DNA from 3 places in the Mixta hanseatica genome. Region 3 is predicted to be linked to each of the others. Evidence: riboswitches for the same ligand, from Rfam matches in the RefSeq annotation. Region 3 holds a riboswitch; each other region holds the start of a gene.
What was found. Region 3 has a riboswitch for thiamine pyrophosphate ahead of thiB (thiamine ABC transporter substrate binding subunit). Riboswitches for the same ligand answer to the same signal wherever they lie in the genome.

Region 1 (7,068 bases), 1.2 Mb from region 3:
GGCACGGCTAACCCTCCTGCCAGCGGAGAAAGGCTGTACGCTCTGATGCCACGGCGTCAGCCCAGCGCGTTGGCTCGGGCAGGCGGTAGCCAGCCATACAGTTTTGCACCCATTGCAGGGCGGTATCGATACTGACGCGATGACCGGTAGAGACAAACAGCGGATTACAGCGTTTTTTGCTGCGCCAGACCCAGCCAATCTTCTCGCCTTTATCCATCAGCGGCTGCTGCGCGCCCGGCTCTTCATCCAGCGGCTCAAAACGCCCGCACAGACGGCGTTTCGCCACGCCGATAGTAGGTACATCCACCAGCATGCCAAAGTGGCTGGCGACGCCAAGCCGCCGTGGATGCGAAATGCCATGACCATCCACAAACAGCAGATCGGGTTTCTGCTCCAGCAGTTCCCAGGCGGCCAGCAGCGCTGGATATTCACGGAAAGAGAGAAAACCGGGGATATAAGGCATGATGGTGGCGATACGCGCCACCTTATATTCGATAAGCTTTAGCGAAGGATATTCCAGGATGACCATGGCGGCACGCGTTACGTCGCCGCCCTGTTCGAAACCGACATCCGCACCGCCAATCAGGCGCGGCGGCATCACATCGAAATCATCATGGCGCACCACTTCCGCGGCGCGCTGTAGCTGTTCGGCTCGTAATGCCTGTATATCCATATCTACTCCTTGTGATAAGGACGTGACAGCCGATGTACCGCCTCCACAAATGCGCCTGCATGCTCAGGCGGCACATCCTGATGGATGCCATGTCCTAAATTAAATACGTGCCCGTTACCCTCGCCAAAGCTGGCAAGGATGGTCGCCACTTCCTGCTCAATACGCGCAGGCGATGCATAAAGCATAGACGGATCCATATTGCCCTGCAGGGCGACTTTGTCTCCGACGCGACGGCGCGCATCGGCAATATCAATGGTCCAGTCCAGTCCCAGTGCGTCACAGCCGGTAGCAGCCATCGCTTCCAGCCATTGACCGCCGCCTTTGGTAAACAGCGTGACCGGCACGCGACGCCCGTCGTTTTCACGGATCAGGCCATCAACAATTTTATGCATATAGCGCAGCGAGAATGCCTGATAATCAGCGCCGGTCAGCACGCCGCCCCAGGAATCAAAAATCATAACCGACTGCGCGCCCGCGCGGATCTGCGCATTCAGGTAAAGGATGACACTGTCCGCCAGCTTATCCAGCATGGCATGTAGCGTTGCCGGCTCGGCATACATCATTTTTTTGATTTTAGTAAAGGCTTTGCTGCTACCGCCTTCCACCATATAGGTCGCCAGCGTCCATGGGCTGCCGGAGAAGCCGATCAGCGGCACTGCGCCCTGCAGGTTTTTGCGGATGGTGCGTACCGCATTCATCACATAGCCCAGTTCCTGTTCCGGGTCAGGCACCGGCAGTTTATCCACATCGGCACGACAGGTAATCGGGGATGCAAAGCGCGGGCCTTCGCCAGCTTCAAAATACAGCCCTAATCCCATCGCATCCGGAATGGTTAAGATATCAGAAAAGAGAATCGCCGCATCCAGAGGATAGCGACGCAGCGGCTGCAGAGTCACTTCACAGGCCAGCTCGGCATTCTTGCACAGCGACATAAAATCGCCAGCCTGCGCGCGCGTGGCCTTGTATTCCGGCAGATAGCGTCCAGCCTGACGCATCATCCATACCGGCGTCACATCTACCGGCTGGCGTAACAGGGCACGCAGGTAACGATCGTTCTTTAATTCGCTCATCATAAGGCTCTCTCAAATACAGGCGCCTAGTGTAGCAGTTATTATCGCCGGTTAAGCAAGTTTGCCGCCGCGCGGCAAACCAGACTTAGCAGCGCTAGTCCTGCCCGTCCGCCGCGCGGCAAAGCGCCACCGTATCCTCAATCAGCCGGCGAGCAACGGTGCCGGCCGGCGGTAACTGCGGTAATGCGTCGTAACGAAACCAGTCAGCATCGATCAGCTCGTTATTATCGATTTGCAGTTCGCCGTCATCATATTCCGCCATAAACGCCATCATCAGCGAATGGGGAAAAGGCCAGGGTTGCGAGGTGACATAGCGCAGATTTTTTACCCGTACGCTGCTCTCTTCCATCACTTCGCGCGCGACCGCCTGCTCCAGCGTTTCGCCCACCTCCACGAATCCCGCCAGCACGGTATAAATGCTGTTGCGATGACGAGCATGCTGCGCCAGCAAAATTTTGTCGTCGCGACGGATGGCGACAATAATGCAGGGCGCGATCTGCGGATAGTAACGCTGGCGGCAGTGGCCGCAGAGACAGGCGTTTTCGCGCTTGCTGAGATGCATTTCATGTCCGCAATAGCCGCAATAGCGATGCGAGCGGATAAACTCAGCCAGCTGTACGCCACGGCCCGCCAGCTGAAACAGCCCGCTATCGATATCAATGATTTGCCGCACCGATCCCATATGATCGTTGCGGTTCTCGCGGATCAGCCAGACCGGTTCGCCCTGCCATTCGCCGATAACTGCGCCCTGCGATCCGATCAGGCCAATTTTTTCTGCCGTACCGCGCGGTAATTCGCCATTCGGCAACCAAATTTTCTGTTCATAGCTGACAACCCACCAACCAGCGTCTACGCTTTTGATCTCACGTTCCATACAACAGTTACCCTTTGCTTCAGCACTTTTGTGACTGGGGCCGTAATTATTCTTAAAAGTGGAACGGATACGGGACACAGCCTCTGTACTGATGTTAAGTATAAGTAGCGGTAAGACTATAACTCACGGAGACAAACATGCTTAACCAGTTAAACGTTCTGACCGAGCGCGTAGGTGGCAGTAATGAACTGGTAGACTTTTGGCTTAATGCGCGCAGGCAGCTGTTGGTTGCTTATTATCAGGTTGTTGGTATCAAACCGAATAAAGAGTCTTTGACCGCCCTTGATGAAAAGGCGCTCGACAATTTTTGTCAGAACCTGGTGGATTATCTTTCTACCGGCCATTTCAACGTTTATGAACGCATCATTGAAGAGATGACCGGCGACAGCCCGTTGCTGGCGGCGGCACAAATTTATCCTGCGCTGCAGGGCAATACCGAACAAATCATGCAGCTGTATGATACCCATCTGGAAGCGGCTATCGATCACGATAACTGTCTGGAATTCCAGCAGGCGCTCTCTGAAGTGGGCGAAGCGCTGGAAGCACGCTTCACGCTGGAAGATAAACTGATCCAGCTGGCCTTTGAGAACAATTTAGCGACGCTGGCCGCCGCTAACGATCAAGCGATGGCGCGTCCGGCGTAACCGTTAATAGTTTTTTATACCCTAAATAATTCGCGTTGCGGGCAGGCGGCGACGCAGTGAGTCCCCAGGAGCTTACACCGGTAAGTGACTGGGGCGAGCGAGGAAAGCCAACGCACCAGCAACGTGAAGTATGACGGGTATACCTCTTGTAGTTTTGCCAACGCCCCTTTATGCTAAAGGGGCTTTTTTATAACCTTGCCGCAGCGTAGCGCGTGTAAGGTAGCGCTTGCAGCCTGTCTGCAGCGCGATTTTCTTCTTGTCGGAGTGCCTTTTAGGCTGAGACCGTTAATTCGGGATCCGCGGAACCTGATCAGGTTAGTACCTGCGAAGGGAACAAGAGTACAGATCCTTTCACGTCGTCAATCCGTATTGACGCCGTGTCGTTACTCCTTCCGAGCTCCGGACAAGCAACGTTCCTTTATCTGGAGTTTGCTATGTCTGCTAAACCAACTCGTCGTGAACAGCGCGCCCAGGCGCAAGAATTTATCGCCTCCCTACAGGGAACCGCGTTTCCCAACTCAAAGCGTATCTGGATTGAGGGCAGCCGCCCCGATATTCGCGTGCCAATGCGCGAGATTCAGCTTAGCCCGACGCTAACCGGCGGAGATAAAGCCGCGCCGGTTTATGAACCTAACGAGCCGGTTCCGGTTTACGATACGGCGGGCGCGTACGGCGATCCCGCGGCGGCTATCGATGTGCATCAGGGGCTGCCGCGTCTGCGCAGTATCTGGATTGAGCAACGCGCGGATACTGAGCAAACCGATCTTAGCTCCAGCTACAGCCAGCTGCGTCTGAAAGATGAAGGGCTGGATCACTTGCGCTTTGATAACCTGCCGCGCCCGCGTCGCGCGCAAACGGGCCGTCGCGTTACCCAGCTGCACTATGCTCGTCAGGGGATCGTCACGCCGGAGATGGAGTTTATTGCGCTACGGGAAAATATGGGCCGTGAGCGTATTCGCAGCGAAGTTCTTTTGCAGCAGCATCCTGGCCACGGTTTCGGCGCTCAGCTGCCAGAAAATATCACGCCGGAATTTGTACGTCAGGAAGTGGCTGCTGGCCGCGCCATCATCCCGGCGAATATCAACCATCCCGAAGCGGAGCCGATGATCATCGGCCGTAACTTTCTGGTGAAGGTGAATGCCAACATCGGCAACTCCGCCGTCAGCTCCTCGATTGAAGAAGAGGTGGAAAAGCTGGTATGGGCCACCCGTTGGGGCGCTGATACCGTGATGGATCTCTCTACCGGCCGCTATATTCATGAAACGCGCGAGTGGATCTTACGTAACAGCCCGGTGCCGATTGGTACGGTTCCTATTTACCAGGCGCTGGAAAAGGTTAATGGCATTGCGGAAAACCTCACCTGGGAGCTGTTCCGCGATACGCTGCTGGAGCAGGCGGAACAGGGCGTAGACTATTTTACTATCCACGCCGGGGTACTATTGCGTTACGTACCGATGACGGCTAAACGTCTGACCGGCATTGTTTCCCGCGGCGGCTCGATTATGGCCAAGTGGTGTCTCTCTCATCATCAGGAAAGTTTCCTCTATCAACATTTCCGTGAAATTTGCGAAATCTGCGCCGCCTATGATGTTTCTCTGTCACTGGGTGATGGACTCCGTCCCGGCTCGATTCAGGATGCCAATGACGAAGCGCAGTTTGCTGAACTGCATACGCTGGGAGAACTGACTAAAATCGCCTGGGAGTATGACGTTCAGGTGATGATCGAAGGACCTGGGCATGTACCGATGCAGATGATTCGACGCAACATGACCGAACAGCTGGAGCACTGCCACGAAGCGCCTTTCTATACGCTTGGGCCGTTGACGACGGATATCGCTCCCGGCTATGACCATTTCACCTCCGGCATCGGCGCGGCCATGATTGGCTGGTTCGGCTGCGCCATGCTGTGCTACGTCACGCCGAAAGAGCATCTGGGCCTGCCAAATAAAGAGGATGTGAAACAGGGTCTGATTACTTATAAAATCGCCGCGCACGCCGCCGATCTGGCGAAAGGCCATCCTGGCGCGCAAATCCGCGATAACGCTATGTCAAAAGCGCGCTTCGAATTCCGCTGGGAAGATCAATTCAATCTCGCGCTTGATCCGCATACCGCCCGCGCTTACCACGATGAAACGCTGCCGCAGGAGTCAGGCAAAGTTGCGCACTTTTGTTCCATGTGCGGCCCCAAATTTTGCTCAATGAAAATCACTCAGGAAGTGCGCGACTACGCCGCGAAACAGCAGGCGGAGGCGCAGCCGATTGAGATTGGCATGGCTGAAATGTCGCAGGCATTCCGTCAGCGCGGCGGCGAGCTTTATCATCCCGCCGATGCGTTAAATGCGGAGGAAAAAGCATGAGCCAGCGTTTTCCCGCGACTCCGCACAGGATGGGCCTCTATCCGATTGTCGATAGCCTGGAATGGATCTCGCGCCTGCTGGATGTGGGCGTACGTACTTTGCAGCTACGCATCAAAGATCGGCCCGCCGCCGAAGTAGAGCCGACTATTCAACAAGCTATCGTGCTGGGCAATGCCTGTCAGGCACGCCTGTTTATCAATGATTACTGGCAACTGGCGATCAAGCATCAGGCTTACGGCGTTCATCTTGGGCAGGAAGATCTGGAAGTGGCCGATTTAGAGGCTATCCGCCGCGCTGGCCTGCGTCTGGGTATCTCTACCCATGATGATGATGAAATCAACCGGGCGCTGGCGGTGTATCCTTCTTATATCGCGCTGGGCCATATTTTTCCGACGCAAACTAAATTAATGCCCTCTTCCCCTCAGGGTCTGGAACAGCTGAAACGTCATCTGGCTCGGCTGGAAAATATCCCTACCGTCGCCATTGGCGGCATCAGCATTGAACGCGCGCCGGCTGTGCTGGCCTGCGGCGTGGGCAGCATCGCGGTGGTGAGCGCCATTACGCAAGCCGCCGACTGGCGCGACGCAACGCAGCAATTGCTGGCGCTGGCCGGTACGGGAGATGAGGATCATGCTTAACGATCGCGACTTTCTGCGTTACAGCCGCCAGCTGCTGCTGGAAGAGTTCGGCGTCGAGGGGCAGCAGAAGCTACAGCGCGCCAGCGTATTGATTGTCGGCCTCGGCGGCCTCGGCGCGCCCGCCGCGCTGTGGCTGGCGGCGGCGGGCGTCGGCAAGCTGCTGCTGGCTGATGATGATGAAGTGCATATTAGCAATCTGCAGCGCCAGATCCTCTATCGCAGCGCCGACTGCGGTAAAGCGAAAGCGCTGCTGGCTCAGCACCAGTTGCAATCCCTTAATCCGCAGGTGGAAGCCATTGCTCTACAGGAAAGAATGGATGCGGAACAGCTAATGCACTGGGTGCCGCAGGTCAATCTGGTGCTGGACTGTAGCGATAATATGACCACCCGCCATGCGGTCAATGCCGCCTGCGTCGCGAGCGAGACGCCACTGATTAGCGGAAGCGCCGTTGGCTTTAGCGGACAGCTGCTGGTTATCTCTCCGCCCTGGCGACAGGGTTGCTACCGCTGCCTTTGGCCAGATAACAGCGAACCTCAGCGTAACTGCCGCACCGCTGGCGTGCTTGGCCCGGTTGTCGGCACTATCGGCACCTTGCAGGCGCTTGAGGCGCTGAAAATGCTGGCTGGCCTGCCCTCCGCGCTTGATGGGCAGTTGCGCCTGTTTGATGGCCGTCAGCAAACCTGGCGCACTTTGAATCTGACGCCCGATGCGCATTGCCCGGTCTGCGGAGGCGGTAAATGAACATCCAGGTTAATGATGAAACGCTGACGCTGGACGCCCCGCTCACGCTGGATCGGCTGCTGGATAAGCT
Region 2 (7,068 bases), 2.0 Mb from region 3:
CTTCGGCCTCGGCCGGTTGACGCCGGCGCTGATGTTATTCAAAGCGCTTTTCATAGGTTCCCGCGACGCGAATGATGTAAGCGATAACAGCGCTATCAGAATTTTTTGAGCAAATTAGGAATTTTCTTTTACGTGACGTGAATCCATGCTTACCATTAATTCTTTTTTATCGCTGAATATATGGATTGGTAATGCGTTATTCTCGCCTTCTTCTACCACTAGTGATGACCCTGGCTGCCTGTAGCAGCAAACCGACGCCAACACCGCCGCAAAGCGGCAACCCCTTTTTGGGAGAAGGCGGGTTTTTACTTAAGCCCGCACACGAAATACATCCACTAAGCGGCGATTTTGCCGGTAATCCTGCGGCCGAAAGCTTTATCGATAAAATGGTGCAGGAGCACGGCTTTAACCGTCAGCAGCTGCATGATGTGCTGGCGCAGACGAAACGTCTGGATTGGGTGCTGCGCCTGATGGATCGTCAGGCGCCAACGCCGGGTTATCAGCCGCCTTCCGGACCGAACGGCGCCTGGATTCGCTATCGCAAGAAATTCATTACGCCAGATAACGTGCAGAACGGGGTGGTGTTCTGGAATCAGTATCAGGATGCGCTGCAGCGGGCGCAGCGGGAATATGGCGTTCCACCGGAAATTATCGTTGGCATTATCGGCGTGGAAACGCGCTGGGGTCGCGTTATGGGTAAAACCCGCATCATCGATGCACTGGCGACGCTCTCGTTTGCCTATCCTCGCCGGGCGGAGTTTTTCAGCGGCGAGCTGGAAACCTTTTTGCTGATGGCGCGTAAAGAACAGCAGGATCCGCTGGATCTGCGCGGTTCTTATGCCGGTGCGATGGGCTACGGACAGTTTATGCCCTCCTCTGAAAAGCAGTATGCGGTGGACTTTAACGGCGATGGACACATTAATCTTTGGGACCCGGTTGATGCCATCGGCAGCGTCGCGAACTATTTCAAACAGCACGGCTGGCAGCCGGGCGAAACCGTCGCGGTGCCGGCCAGCGGGCAGGCGCCGGGGCTGGAAAACGGCTTTAAAACCCGCTACAGCCTGACCAGCCTGGCGGCAGCAGGCCTGCGCCCGCAAACGCCGATTAACGGCAATCCGCAGGTGAGCCTGCTGCGCTTTGATATGGGCAAGTCTTATCAGTACTGGTACGGTCTGCCGAACTTTTACGTGATCACCCGCTATAACCACAGCAATCACTATGCGATGGCGGTGTGGCAGCTGGGCGAGGCGGTAGGCCTGGCGCGGCGGTAAGGCAGAAAGCGTAAGCGCCTCGCCTGCCGGATGAATTATTTTCCGGCAGGCGAGGGGCGTGGCATCGCGTCTGTTTTCTTTCTCTGCTCTTGCCGGAATTCCATAGGCTACACGACCTGGCAGCGTAGGGTTTAGATTAGTCGTCCCGCCAAAGGCGTTCCACCACTGTCAATGCTCACTGTGCCGCAAGCAAACGGGAGTCGGATACAATCTGGCCACGCTGGTTAAGCTGGAAGACTTTGCCTGGATAAAGGGCGAGGGCGCGATATTCTGCGCTTGCCTGGGAGGTAAAAAGAAGGCTTGTTTCTGCCTCTTCCCGCTGGCATTATCCTGAACAGGTCTGCATAAGACGCTAATCACAATCTATTGATTTACATGACTCGGGGTGCCCTTCTTTGTGAAGGCTGAGAAATACCCGTATTACCTGATCTGGATAATGCCAGCGTAGGGAAGTCAGATGCCCCACCGGCATTGCCTTCTTGAGCGCCGGCCAGGAGCATTATGAAACAGCCTGTCCTGCCTGATAACGCGCTTGTTGCGCACTCTCTCTCCCTGTTCCGCCAGCGCGCGCCGCTGATCCACTGCATGACGAACGATGTGGTGCAATCCTTTACTGCCAATGTCTTACTGGCGCTACACGCCTCGCCCGCGATGGTGATCGATGCTGAAGAGGCGGCGCAGTTCAGCGCTATCGCCGATGCGTTGTTAATCAACGTCGGGACGCTGACCCAGCCGCGCGCTGCAGCAATGCTGGCGGCAGTTAACGCCGCCAATGCAGCCGGCACCCCGTGGACGCTGGATCCGGTGGCGGTAGGCGCACTGCGTCTGCGCAGTGAATTTTGCCAACGGCTGCTGACGCTGCGACCCGCCGCGGTGCGCGGCAACGCATCTGAAATCCTCGCGCTGGCGCTCCAGCAGGGCGGCGGACGCGGCGTGGATACGCAGCACACGGCAGAATCTGCGCTTTCCGCCGCCCAACAGTTGGCGCAGCGCTTTGCTACCATCGTGGCGATCACCGGTGAGGTGGATTACGTTACTGACGGCGAGCGCACGTTGCGCATTCCAGGCGGCTCGCCGCTGATGACGCGAGTGGTCGGCACCGGCTGCGCGCTGTCGGCGGTGGTGGCCGGTTTTGCGGCGCTGCCGGGCGATCGGCTGCTGCATATCGCCAGCGCCTGCCGGATTATCTCCTGCGCCGGCGCTCACGCAGCGGCGGCAGCCAACGGGCCGGGCAGCTTTATTCCCGCTTTTCTCGACGGGCTGTGGAACCTGAACGAGGAGGCGCTGGCATGATACGAATTAACGCGTTAACCATTGCCGGCACCGATCCCAGCGGCGGCGCAGGCATCCAGGCCGATCTGAAAACCTTCTCCGCGCTGGGCGCCTATGGCACCAGCGTGATTACCGCGCTGGTAGCGCAAAATACCTGCGGCGTGCAGTCGGTTTATCGTATTGAACCTGATTTTGTTGCCGCGCAGCTGGATTCAGTATTAAGCGATGTGCGGATCGACAGCGTGAAAATCGGCATGCTGGCGGAAAGCGATATTGTCGAAGCGGTGGCGGAGAGGCTGAGCCGCGCCACGCTGCCCTGGGTGGTGCTGGATACAGTAATGTTGGCAAAAAGCGGCGATGCGCTCCTTTCGCCGCAGGCGGTAGCCACACTGCGTCAGCGGCTGTTGCCGCAGGTATCCTTGATTACGCCTAACCTGCCGGAGGCGGCGGCGCTGCTGGATACCCATCATGCGCGCGATGAAGCGGAAATGAAGCAGCAGGGCAGAGCGCTGCTGGCGCTGGGCTGTGAGGCGGTGCTGATCAAGGGCGGACATCTTAGCGATGCCGAAAGCCCGGATTGGTTGTTTACCCGCAATGGTGAGCAACGTTTTACCGCGCCGCGTATCGCAACGTGCAATACGCATGGCACCGGCTGTACGCTCTCTTCGGCGCTGGCTGCTTTACGTCCGCGCCATAGCGACTGGGGCAGCACCATCGCCGCAGCCAAGGCCTGGCTACAGGGCGCGCTGGAACAGGCGGATACGCTGCAGGTGGGAAAAGGCATCGGGCCTGTACACCATTTCCATCGCTGGTGGTAAAGCGTAACGTAAAATTTATCCGCGACGCTTTCTGAAAATGGGGGCAGCAGCCCTCACGCCTGTTCGAACCATTCGCTGTTTTGCTCGGCGATGGGGGTAATCGAGAAAATCATCTCCTGTAGATGCCGACGCATCGCCTGTTCCGCGCCGTCGGCATCATTATTGCGCAGTGTACTGAGGATCTCCTCATGCTGTTCTATCAGGCTCTCCGGCGGCGACACTTTACTTAACGTTAAAAAACGTACGCGATCCATGGTGGCCTTGATATTTTCTACCGTTTCCCACGCCAGCTCGCAGTTAATGCTTTGTGCAATCAGCCGATGAAACTCATCGTCCAGCATTAAAAAAGCCTGAGCGTCGTGGCGCTGCGCCGCCATTTTTTGCAGCTGGAGGTTATATTCCAGCGCCATTAACGCGGCAGGCGTCGCTTCCCTGGCCGCCCGGCGCACCACGGCGATCTCTACCGCCTCGCGAATGAACCGGCCATCGGCCACCCGTTGCGCGGAGATTTTACGTACAAATGTGCCGCGCTGCGGCAGGATTTGCACCAGCCCAGCCTCCGCCAGCTTGATAAAGGCTTCCCGCACCGGCTGACGTGAAACGTTAAAGCGTGAAGAGACCTCTTTTTCCGACAGCAGCGAGCCGGGGTGAATGACGCAGGTCACAATATCCTGACGCAAAAATCGATAAATCTGCTGATTAACCGGCTCGTTAGCGGTGATGGTGTAGGCTATTGACATACGACAACTTTCCTGGACGGCTGGGCGCGAAAGCCTTCAGTCTAAACAGCCTGTTAGCCCCGCGCCAGCCCTTTTGGCAAAGGAACCGTTAATAGCGGGTAATCAGTCGCTTAACTGTTTCTTTGGCGCCGGAATGCAGCAGCTGCTGATAAAAATCAAGCACCCGCGCGGTAAATTGCGCGTTAGCTGGCAGGTCGTCGCCAAAGACCTTTTGCAGCGAGAGCAGAGCGGTAATACGCGCTTCGCCCTCGGCGCTTTCACTGACGCGCTGCGCCAGCGTCTCTTTTAGCGGATCGTTAATCTCAATGGGCTGGCCCTGTTCATCAACGCCACCGACAAAGCGCATCCAGCCCGCCACGCCCAACGCCAGCAGATCGAAACGACTATTATGCGCCAGATGCCAGCGGATGCTGTCGAGCCAGCGCTGCGGCAGCTTCTGCGTACCGTCAGAGGCGATCTGTCCGGTGCGGTGCTTGATGGCGCGGTTTTGATAGCGCGCGATCAGCGAATCGGCGTAGGCGACCAAATCCACGTCCTGAGTGCGCAGCGTTGGCGCCTGTTCCGCCAGCATTAGCGTTCGGGCGGCGCGCAGGAAATGCTCATCCGTCATACAGTCACTGATATGTTGATAGCCCGCCAGATAACCAAGGTAGGCAAGGAACGAGTGGCTGCCGTTAAGCATACGCAGCTTCATCTCCTCAAACGGCAGCACGTCCGCCACCAGCTCAGCGCCCGCTTTTTCCCAGTCGGGGCGCCCGTTAATAAAATTATCTTCAATTACCCACTGGAAAAAGGGTTCGCACTGCACCGCCACCGGATCGTAGCTGCCCAGCTTTGCGCCCAGCGTATCCAGCGCTTCTGGGGTCATCGCCGGAACGATGCGATCGACCATGGTTGAAGGGAAGGTCAGATGCTGACGAATATAGTCCGCCAGACCGGCATTCTGTTGTTCCGCCAGCTGCAAAACCACATTGCGCGTTACATGGCCGTTTTCCGGCATATTATCGCAGGACATCACGCTAAAAGGCGGCACTTCACGGTCGCGACGGCGCCTGATGGCGGCCAGAATCACGCCGGGCAGCGAATGGGGCGCATCCGGATGGGCGATATCATGCTGAATAGCAGGATGTTCAAGATTAAGCTGACCATTAGCCGGATGGTGACAGTAACCTTTCTCGGTAACAGTGATCGAGACAATGGCAATATCTGGCTGCGCCATCGCCTCGATGACCGCGTCGATGCCATCGGTACGCGCATTCACGGCGGCGGTAATCACCCCCACCACGCGCGTGGTTTCACTGTTATCCGCCATCTCCGTCACGGTATACAGATGATCCTGCTGGCACAGCGACGCCAGCAGATTGCTGGTGCTGTGTACATTGATCCCGCACTCAATATAGCCCCAGTCGCTCTGTTGCTCGCGCGCCAACCGGTCGGCGCATACCGCCTGATGAGCGCGATGAAAAGCGCCAAAGCCGATATGCAGGATGCGCGCGCGCAAACGGGAGCGATCGTAGTCAGGAACTAAAACATCGTCTGCCAGGGACTCAACGGATAACATGAGAAAATCCTTCTTACTTAGCGTAAAGGGCGCGCCAGGCGCGCCGGAAAGGGTTATACAGAAACAGGCTTGCTGGTGGCCTTCGGGCTTTTTATCACAAACAGCACCAGCATCGCGCCCAGCCCGGCAATCACCCCGGCCAGCACGAAGGCGCTGTCGAATTTGCCGGTATGCTGCACAATATAACCGGTCACGATCGGGCCGATAATCCCGGACAGGCTGCCAATCAGGTGGATAAAGCCGCTAATGCCGCCGACGCGGCTTTTATGCACCACATCCTGAATAATCGCCCAGTAGATCGCCCCGGTGATATACAGGAAGAAGATCGACACCGACATCAGCAATACTGCGGAAGTTACCCCTTCTACCGTACCGGCCAGCGCCACACAAAGGGCGGCAGCCAGTAACGCGACCACCAGCACAATTTTTCGTGACAGCAGCAGTCGACCGGTGATATTGAAAATCTTATCGGAAATCCAGCCACCCAGCGCCAGGCCGACAAAACCGACAATCCACGGGATAACGGTGGTCATGCTCATCGATTTAATGTCCAGGTTATGCGCCTGCACCAGATAAGCCGGGAACCAGCTCAGGAAGAAGAACAGGATATAGTTGTAACAGAAGAAGGCGAAGGCGGTAACCAGGATAATCGGCTGACGCAGATAGTAGCCCAGTCCATGTGACGCCTGGGCCATTTCCGGCTCGTCGCCCGGCTGCGCCTCTTTCAGTTTATCGATTAAGGCGCGCTCTTCGGCAGAAACGCGTTTACTACGGGCAGGATTATCTGAGGCGATGAAGAACCAGATCACCATCCAGATGATGCCCACCGAACAGATAATGACAAACGCCGGTCGCCAGCCGAACGCCAACGCCAGATAACCGATAATCGGCCCGGCTACCGCGCCGCCAAGCGGCGAACCGGCGCTTAAAAAGCCCATGGCGGTCGCCGCCTGTTTTTTCGGGAACCAGCCGTTAATCGCCTTGTTGGCGGAGGCGCAGATCGGCCCTTCCGCCATGCCGAACAGCACACGCAGGATCAGCATCGACCAGAAGCCGGTCGCGACCGCAGTCAGGCCGCAGAACAGCGACCACATGCCGACCGCCACGCCCATTACCAGCGTTGGGCCATATTTGTCGGTCGCCAGCCCGCCCAGGAAGTTAAACAGGGCATAGCCGAAAAAGAAGCTACCGAAAATCAGGCCGAACTGTTCGGCGTTCAGCATGAGATCTTTTTCAATCATCGGTACGGTAAGGGAAAGTGCTACGCGATCGAGGTAATTGATCATGTAGACCAGAAACAGCAGAAGTACGATGGTCCAACGCAAATTCTTGAACATGGTATCTCCGTAATCGTTTGATAATTATAATAATTTACGGGAAGGCGGCACGGCCGCCCAGCCCCTGGC
Region 3 (7,068 bases):
CCGGTAAACGATCGAGACAGGCCTCCAGGCCTACCCGTCGGGCAATCTGCTCAACCTGTTGACGCTGCGCTGCCGTCAGCTTTAATCCCGGATGCAGCCCTAACCCGATATTTTGCGCCACGGTCAGATGAGCAAAGAGGTTGTTATCCTGAAACAGCATCGATATGGGGCGCTGCGCCGGGGCGCTGTGGCTATGATCTGCGCCGTTTAGCCGGATGCTGCCGCTGTGCGGCGTCAGAAAACCGGCCACCAGACTGAGCAGGGTGCTTTTACCGGCGCCGCTGGGCCCCAGCACCGCCACGCGCTCGCCTGGCTGCAGCGACAGGGTGAAACGCATCGGCAAATGTTGATAGATCCAGGTGAGATTATTCAGCGTTAGCATGGCGTCCCGGTAGCTTTTCAATAAGGGTGAACAGAACAAAGCACAGCAGCAGCAGCAGCAGCGCCGTTACCGCGCCGTCAGCGCTGCGATAGGCGCCAATCTGCTGATAAAGGTAGAAGGGCAACGTGCGGAAATCGGCGCTACCGAACAGCGCGACGACGCCGAAATCGCCGATAGAAAGTACACAGGCAAAGGCCAGCGCCTGAGCTAGCGGCCGCTTCAGCGCCTTCAGCTCAATCATCTGCACCCGTCGCCAGCCGTGAATGTCCAGCGATAAACAGAGGCGATGATAACGTTCGGCAAGGTCATACATCGGGTTTTCCAGCACTTTCATCGCATACGGGATCGCCATCAGCGCGTTGGTAAAAACAACGATGCCGTCAGCCTGCTGCGGCAGTCCGACAGTACTGTTAAGCAGTAAAAAGAAGCCGGTCGCCAGCACGATGCCCGGCATGGCGAGGATCAGCATTCCGCTCATCTCTAACGCCTGTCCGGCCAGCAGGCGATGACGTTGACGCAGCTCACGGCTGCTCCACAGCAGCAGCATTGTCAACAGTACTGCCAGCAGGCCGGCGGCCAGCGCGATGCGCAACGAGGTCCAGGTCGCCTGCCAGAGCGCAGGCTGATGTAGCAGGCCGCTAAAGCCCTGACGTGCGCCGTCCACCATTACCGCCAGCAGCGGCGGCAGCAGTATCAGCAACGCCAGCATAATCAATAGCGCATCCCGCAGTCGGGAGCCTAAACTGGGGCTGGCGGCGCGCCAGCCGTTCAGGGAGATGTTGCCGGTTGGCAGCGCTTTACTCAAACGCTGGCTTAGCATCACCAACCCAAGGCAACAGATCATTTGCAACAGAGAGAGCAGGGCGGCGCGCGCGGGATCGTAGTCGTAGCTGAGCGCCTGGAAAATGGCCAGTTCAATGGTGGTCGCCTGCGGTCCGCCGCCCAGCGACAGCACGGTGGCGAAGCTGGCGAAGCAGAGCATAAAAATCAGCGCCGCCGCCGGTAAAATCTGGCGGCGCAGCCAGGGCCACTCCACCAGACGGAAAAAGTTGAAGCCTTCGATACCCAGCTGGGCCGCCAGCTGACGCTGCTCGCCGGGGATATTTTCCAGTGCCTGAATCAGCAGACGCGTCGCCAGCGGCAGGTTAAAGAACACATGCGCCAGTAAAATACCCTGCAACCCATACGGGGAAAAATCATACTGGATGCCGAACAGCGCGCAGATCTGCGCCAGCCAGCCTTCGCGACCGTAGACGCTCAGCAGGCCGAACACCGCTACCAGCACCGGCAGCACCAGCGTCATCGCACACAGCCGCAACAGCAGTTGGCGTCCGGGAAAGCGCCGACGCCAGAGCGCGCGCGCCAGCGGAACAGCCGGCGCAACCGACAACAGCGCGGAAAGCATCGCCTGCCAGAATGAGAAAGCCATGACATGGCGCAGATAGCTATCCTGCATCAGGCTGCGCCAGTCGTTTTCCGGCGCGTTAAACCACAGCGCGCCAAAAGCCAGCAGCGCCACGCCAACCAGCAGCGCGGCGGTCAGCAGGCCCGGCCATAGCCAGCCGGGGATTAGCGGCTGACGGCGCGTTGCCATGTATTAATCCATTCAGCGCGCTGCTGCGCAACCTGTTGCGGGGTGAATTCCAGCGCGGTTTTCGGCACCGGCAGAGCGTTAAAACCTTCAGGCAGAGCGGTTTTCGTCACCGGATACATCCAGTTGCCGGTGGGGATCGCCTGCTGGAACGGTTCACTGAGCATAAACTGTATAAACTGCTGCGCCAGCTGCGGCTGGCTGCTGTTTTTCAGCTGCGCCGCCACTTCAACCTGCAGATAATGTCCTTCAGCGAAGTTTGCCGCGGCATAATGATCTTTCTTCTCAGCAATCAGATGATAAGCCGGAGAGGTGGTATAACTCAGCACCAGATCGCCTTCGCCTTTCAGGAACAGGCCGTAGGCTTCGCTCCATCCTTTGGTGACGGTAACGGTTTTTTGCGCCAGCTTCTGCCACGCCTGCGGCGCGGCGTCGCCATACACCTTTTGCATCCACAGCAGCAGACCGAGCCCCGGCGTGCTGGTACGCGGATCTTCATAAATCACGCGCCACTTGCGCTCGCTTTCAACCAGTTCCTTCAGGCTTTGCGGCGGATTTTTCAGCTTGTTTTTATCGTAGACGAAAGCAAAGTAGCCATAGTCATAGGGAATAAATGTCCTGTTATGCCAGCCGTCCGGCAGCGTCAGGCTGGCGGTATCGACCTGGCTTGGCGCGAACAGACCGGTCTGTTCCGCCGCCTGCAACAGATTGTTATCCAGCCCCAGCACCACATCGGCCTTGCTATTTTTACCTTCCATCCGCAGACGATTCAGCAGCGACACGCCATCTTCCAGCGCCACAAACTTCAGTTCGCAGCCGCATTGCGCTTCAAACGCTTTCTTTACCGCCGGGCCGGGGCCCCATTCCGCAGCGAAAGAGTCATAGGTATAAACGGTTAAGGCAGGCCTGGCGGCAAAAACCGGGGCAGACAGCAACAGCAGAACGGGCAAAACTTTTTTCAACACGTTGCGCTCCTTAAGGAGAAAAAATAACAGGGCGCATGATCTGAGGGGATACCGCATCTCAAATCCCTACGCCGGTATCAACCGGATCAGGTTCGACGGGTTTCTCTCAGTGGAAAACAGCCACGTTTTCCACACCCCGTTGAGAACGGCTGTTAGTGTAGTGTTTTCGCTGGGTTAACGAAAGCGTCAGCTTTCCGGCGGCGCAAACCACGCTGATTTAAAATCAAACCAGCCGAGCGTATTCATCCGCACGCCGCGCATGCTGCGCTGCCCCTCCAGCAACAGCCAGTGATGAAACAGCGGATGTAGGGAATGGCTATCCATCAACTTTTTACACCACTCCGCCAGTGACAGATCCTGTTGACGCCAGCGCGCGGCATCGGCCTCCCAGTCAATGTCGATGCAGTGATGCAACAGCGGCAGCTCATGCAGCAGGGCAAAAACGGAAAATTTCAGCGGCAGGGTAAAGTTAACGCTACCCAGCCAGAAATCGCTTTGCGCCGTGCCGTGATACCAGCAGGCATAATCGACCTCCTGAGTAATCAGCCGCACGCCCTGCGCCGCCAGTAGCGGCTTCAGCAGCCTGGCGATGCCCTGATGTTCAATATGATCGCTGTACCAGGTTAGCGTTAGCTCAGTCAGCCCCGCCGGTTTGGTGAGCGTCTGCTGTTGCGGGCGGTGATGCCAGCGCGGCAACAATCCCCAGGCGGGGAACCAATAGCGCTGATAGCCGGCGCTGGCGTTATTCAACAGCGTGATCGGATTAAGCAAGGTGCTGACCCAGCGGCGTATCTGCCGATCGCGTCCTTTTTCTGAACGCTGATCGAACAGTAAAAAGTAACAGCCTTCTTCCAGCCGACTCTCTTCCGATTTTTCATCTTCGCTGCCGCCCTGCAGCTTCACGCCGGAATAGACCAGCTCTTCGCTGATTTCAGGCAGCACCCAGATATTGACTTCATCAATCAAGGCGCGATAGCCGAAGTAGTCATCAAAGGCCTGAATCGTCAGCTGCGACTGCTGGTTCTGGATAACCGAATAGGGACCGGTGCCGATCGGCTGGCGGCTATAGTCTGGCAGGGTTGGCCACTCCCGCGGCAGGATCACCGCGCTGGCGCTGCCCAGCAGCCACGGCAGCCAGCGATCGGGTTGGCTGAGGTGAATATCCAGCGTCCAGGCGGTGGGCGACTCAATAGCGGCGAGGTGTGAAAAAAGCGGCTGCGACGTCAGACGCTGCAGGCTCTGAATCACATCCGCCATATCCAGTTCGCGACCATGGTGAAACTGAATGGCCGGACGCAGGAAAAAGCGCCAGTGTTGGGGGGAAAGACACTGCCAGTGATGAGCGATATCCGGCTCCAGTTCCCCGTTTTCCTCATTTATCCGCACCAGGCTGCTAAAAATCTGCCGCGCCAGATGGGTTTCTGAACGGCGCAACGGCGAGCCGGGCAGCAGGTTAAGCAGCGGACGATAATAGAGGATACGCAGGATATGTTTGCCCTGGCGGAAGCTGCGCCCCAGCCGCGAGGTAATCATTTGCCGCGCCTGATTTTTATCGCCGACCAGCTGCACCAGCTGCTCAATGCGATCCTGTTCCAGCAGCTCTTCGGCCCGCTGCTGCTGCAGCGCCAGACCGGTGGCATAGAACTGCAGCCGCGAGCGTTTACCACGTCCCGCTTCCGCCTGCCAGCATAGCCAGCTCTGTTCCTGCATTGCATTCAACAGGTTACGCATATGACGACGCGAGCAGTGCATCTGCTGCGCCAGCTGCTGCAGCGTGGTTTCCTGCGACTGGCCGTTACAGCTTTGCCACAGGCGAATAAAGTGATGTTGCAGGCGCGATGAGGGCATAAAAGAGGAACTCTGTTAAAAGATTGGGTAGTTTTTCTGTTCCCTTATTATGGCGATAATACTGACAGATAAAAGTGCGGGAGGCAGCCTTTCCGGTTGGCGCATTTTTATCCTGGCGGGGCGCGTTAGATCGTGTGGAACCCTGTCCCCGCTATTTCATCTGAGTAGAGTGCAATTACACCGCCAGCAGGCCTTTACGCTGCTGGCTTTTTTCGTTTTCCTGTGCTTTCTTCTACAACTAATCGCAATCATGCATCTCTTATACGTCTGCCTGCGGCGTCTCTTTTGCGGGTACTTACCGTTCTCTTTTTCCAGGTACAGGAAACGTTATGAAATTTCTGCTGACGCGCCGCCGCCGTCTCAATCCGGTTTATCTCGCTTTTATGGCGGTCTCTTTTATGGTGGGCATCGCCGGGGCGCTGCAGGCGCCGACGCTGAGCTTGTTTCTGTCGCATGAGGTGGGCGTACGGCCTTTTTGGGTCGGTCTGTTTTATACTGTGAACGCCGTAGCGGGGATTGTGGTCAGCCTGCTGCTGGCAAAACGCTCGGATAACCAGGGCGACCGCCGTAAGCTGATCCTGTTTTGCTGTTCAATGGCCTTAGCCAATGCGCTGCTGTTCGCCTTTAACCGCCATTACCTGACGCTGATTACTCTTGGCGTGCTGCTCTCTTCGCTGGCCAGCGTCTCCATGCCGCAAATTTTTGCCCTGGCGCGTGAATATGCCGATCGTTCGGCGCGTGAAGTGGTGATGTTCAGTTCGGTTATGCGTGCCCAGCTGTCGCTGGCGTGGGTGATTGGGCCGCCGCTCTCTTTCGCGCTGGCGCTGAATTATGGCTTCACCACCATGTTTGTGGTAGCGGCGATCCTGTTTCTGATCTGTCTGGCGCTGGTGGGGTTTGCGCTGCCTTCGGTGCCGCGCGTGGAGCAGTCACCGGAAGTGCTGCTGACGCAGATTAGCGCCTGGCGTAACAAAGATGTGCGTCTGCTGTTTGTGGCATCCATGATGATGTGGACCTGCAACACCATGTATATCATCGATATGCCGCTTTATATCAGCACGGTGCTGGGGCTGCCCGAGCGGCTGGCGGGACTGCTGATGGGCACCGCCGCCGGGCTGGAGATCCCGATTATGCTGCTGGCCGGGCATTTCGTAAAACGCACCGGCAAGCGGCGCATTATGCTGATCGCCGTCGCGTCCGGCGTGCTGTTTTATCTGGGGCTGGTGCTATTTCAGTCGCGTACCGCGCTGATGGCGCTGCAAATTTTTAACGCGCTGTTTATCGGCATTATCGCCGGGATTGGCATGCTCTGGTTTCAGGATTTAATGCCGGGACGGCCAGGCGCGGCAACCACGTTGTTTACTAACAGTATTTCAACCGGCACCATTCTGGCCGGGCTGTTGCAGGGCACGCTGGCGGAGTCATTTGGGCACTATACGGTTTACTGGCTGGCGTTGGGGCTGGTGACGTTGTCGTTTGCGCTGGCGATGCGGGTGCGCGACGTATAGCAGCAGCCTCCCGGCGAGTAACGCCGGAAGGCGTGTGATGGTTATTGCAGGAAAGCGGGCTGTTTCTGCTCGTAATCGGCGATAGCCGCATTGTGCTGCAGCGTCAGGCCGATACTGTCAAGGCCGTTAATCATGCAGTGGCGACGGAAACTGTCGATTTCAAACGCCCAGGTTTTATCGCCAGCGATAACGGTCTGGCTGGTCAAATCAACCGTAAACTGAATGCCCGGCTGGGCCGCCACCAGGCGGAACAGCTCATCCACTTCCTCTTCGCTTAAGCGTACCGGCAGCAGCTGGTTATTAAAGCTGTTGCCATAAAAAATATCGGCAAAGCTGGGGGCGATCACTACCTGAAAACCAAAATCGGTTAAGGCCCAGGGCGCATGCTCACGCGACGAGCCGCAGCCGAAGTTTTCCCGCGCCAGTAAAATGCTTGCGCCGTGGAACTGCGGTTTATTCAGCACAAAATTGGGGTTCGGCTGCGTGCCGGCGTCATCTTCAAAGCGCCAGTCATGAAACAGGTGCTGACCAAAGCCGGTACGCGTCACCTTTTGCAGAAACTGCTTGGGGATAATCGCATCGGTATCAACGTTAGCCGCGTCCAGCGGGGCGACAATGCCGGTATGTTGGGTAAATTTTTTCGCCACGATCGATTCCTCAGTTCAGTTCACGGATATCAGCAAAGCGGCCGGTTACGGCAGCGGCGGCAGCCATCGCCGGGCTGACCAGATGCGTACGTCCGCCGCGGCCCTGACGGCCTTCAAAGTTACGGTT

Region 1: linked by a shared signal. The riboswitch ahead of thiC (phosphomethylpyrimidine synthase ThiC) and the one ahead of thiB (thiamine ABC transporter substrate binding subunit) in region 3 are both predicted to bind thiamine pyrophosphate.
Region 2: linked by a shared signal. The riboswitch ahead of thiM (hydroxyethylthiazole kinase) and the one ahead of thiB (thiamine ABC transporter substrate binding subunit) in region 3 are both predicted to bind thiamine pyrophosphate.

The regions. Positions count from the first base shown of each region.
Region 1 covers NZ_CP082904.1:3,956,269-3,963,336, forward strand. Annotated here, with positions in the region: gene nfi (deoxyribonuclease V) at 8-673, opposite strand; gene hemE (uroporphyrinogen decarboxylase) at 676-1,743, opposite strand; gene nudC (NAD(+) diphosphatase) at 1,838-2,617, opposite strand; gene rsd (sigma D regulator) at 2,755-3,261, shown strand; TPP riboswitch at 3,512-3,611, shown strand; gene thiC (phosphomethylpyrimidine synthase ThiC) at 3,696-5,618, shown strand; gene thiE (thiamine phosphate synthase) at 5,615-6,256, shown strand; gene K6958_RS18770 (HesA/MoeB/ThiF family protein) at 6,249-6,998, shown strand; gene thiS (sulfur carrier protein ThiS) at 6,995-7,068, shown strand, end outside.
Region 2 covers NZ_CP082904.1:2,779,598-2,786,665, reverse strand. Annotated here, with positions in the region: gene mltB (lytic murein transglycosylase B) at 192-1,271, shown strand; gene K6958_RS13355 (hypothetical protein) at 1,450-1,605, shown strand; TPP riboswitch at 1,643-1,739, shown strand; gene thiM (hydroxyethylthiazole kinase) at 1,773-2,564, shown strand; gene thiD (bifunctional hydroxymethylpyrimidine kinase/phosphomethylpyrimidine kinase) at 2,561-3,361, shown strand; gene K6958_RS13340 (GntR family transcriptional regulator) at 3,415-4,101, opposite strand; gene K6958_RS13335 (mannitol dehydrogenase family protein) at 4,190-5,662, opposite strand; gene K6958_RS13330 (MFS transporter) at 5,716-6,999, opposite strand.
Region 3 covers NZ_CP082904.1:818,153-825,220, forward strand. Annotated here, with positions in the region: gene thiQ (thiamine ABC transporter ATP-binding protein ThiQ) at 1-382, opposite strand, end outside; gene thiP (thiamine/thiamine pyrophosphate ABC transporter permease ThiP) at 366-1,976, opposite strand; gene thiB (thiamine ABC transporter substrate binding subunit) at 1,952-2,938, opposite strand; TPP riboswitch at 2,984-3,087, opposite strand; gene sgrR (HTH-type transcriptional regulator SgrR) at 3,125-4,786, opposite strand; gene K6958_RS03865 (MFS transporter) at 5,116-6,294, shown strand; gene leuD (3-isopropylmalate dehydratase small subunit) at 6,336-6,941, opposite strand; gene leuC (3-isopropylmalate dehydratase large subunit) at 6,952-7,068, opposite strand, start outside.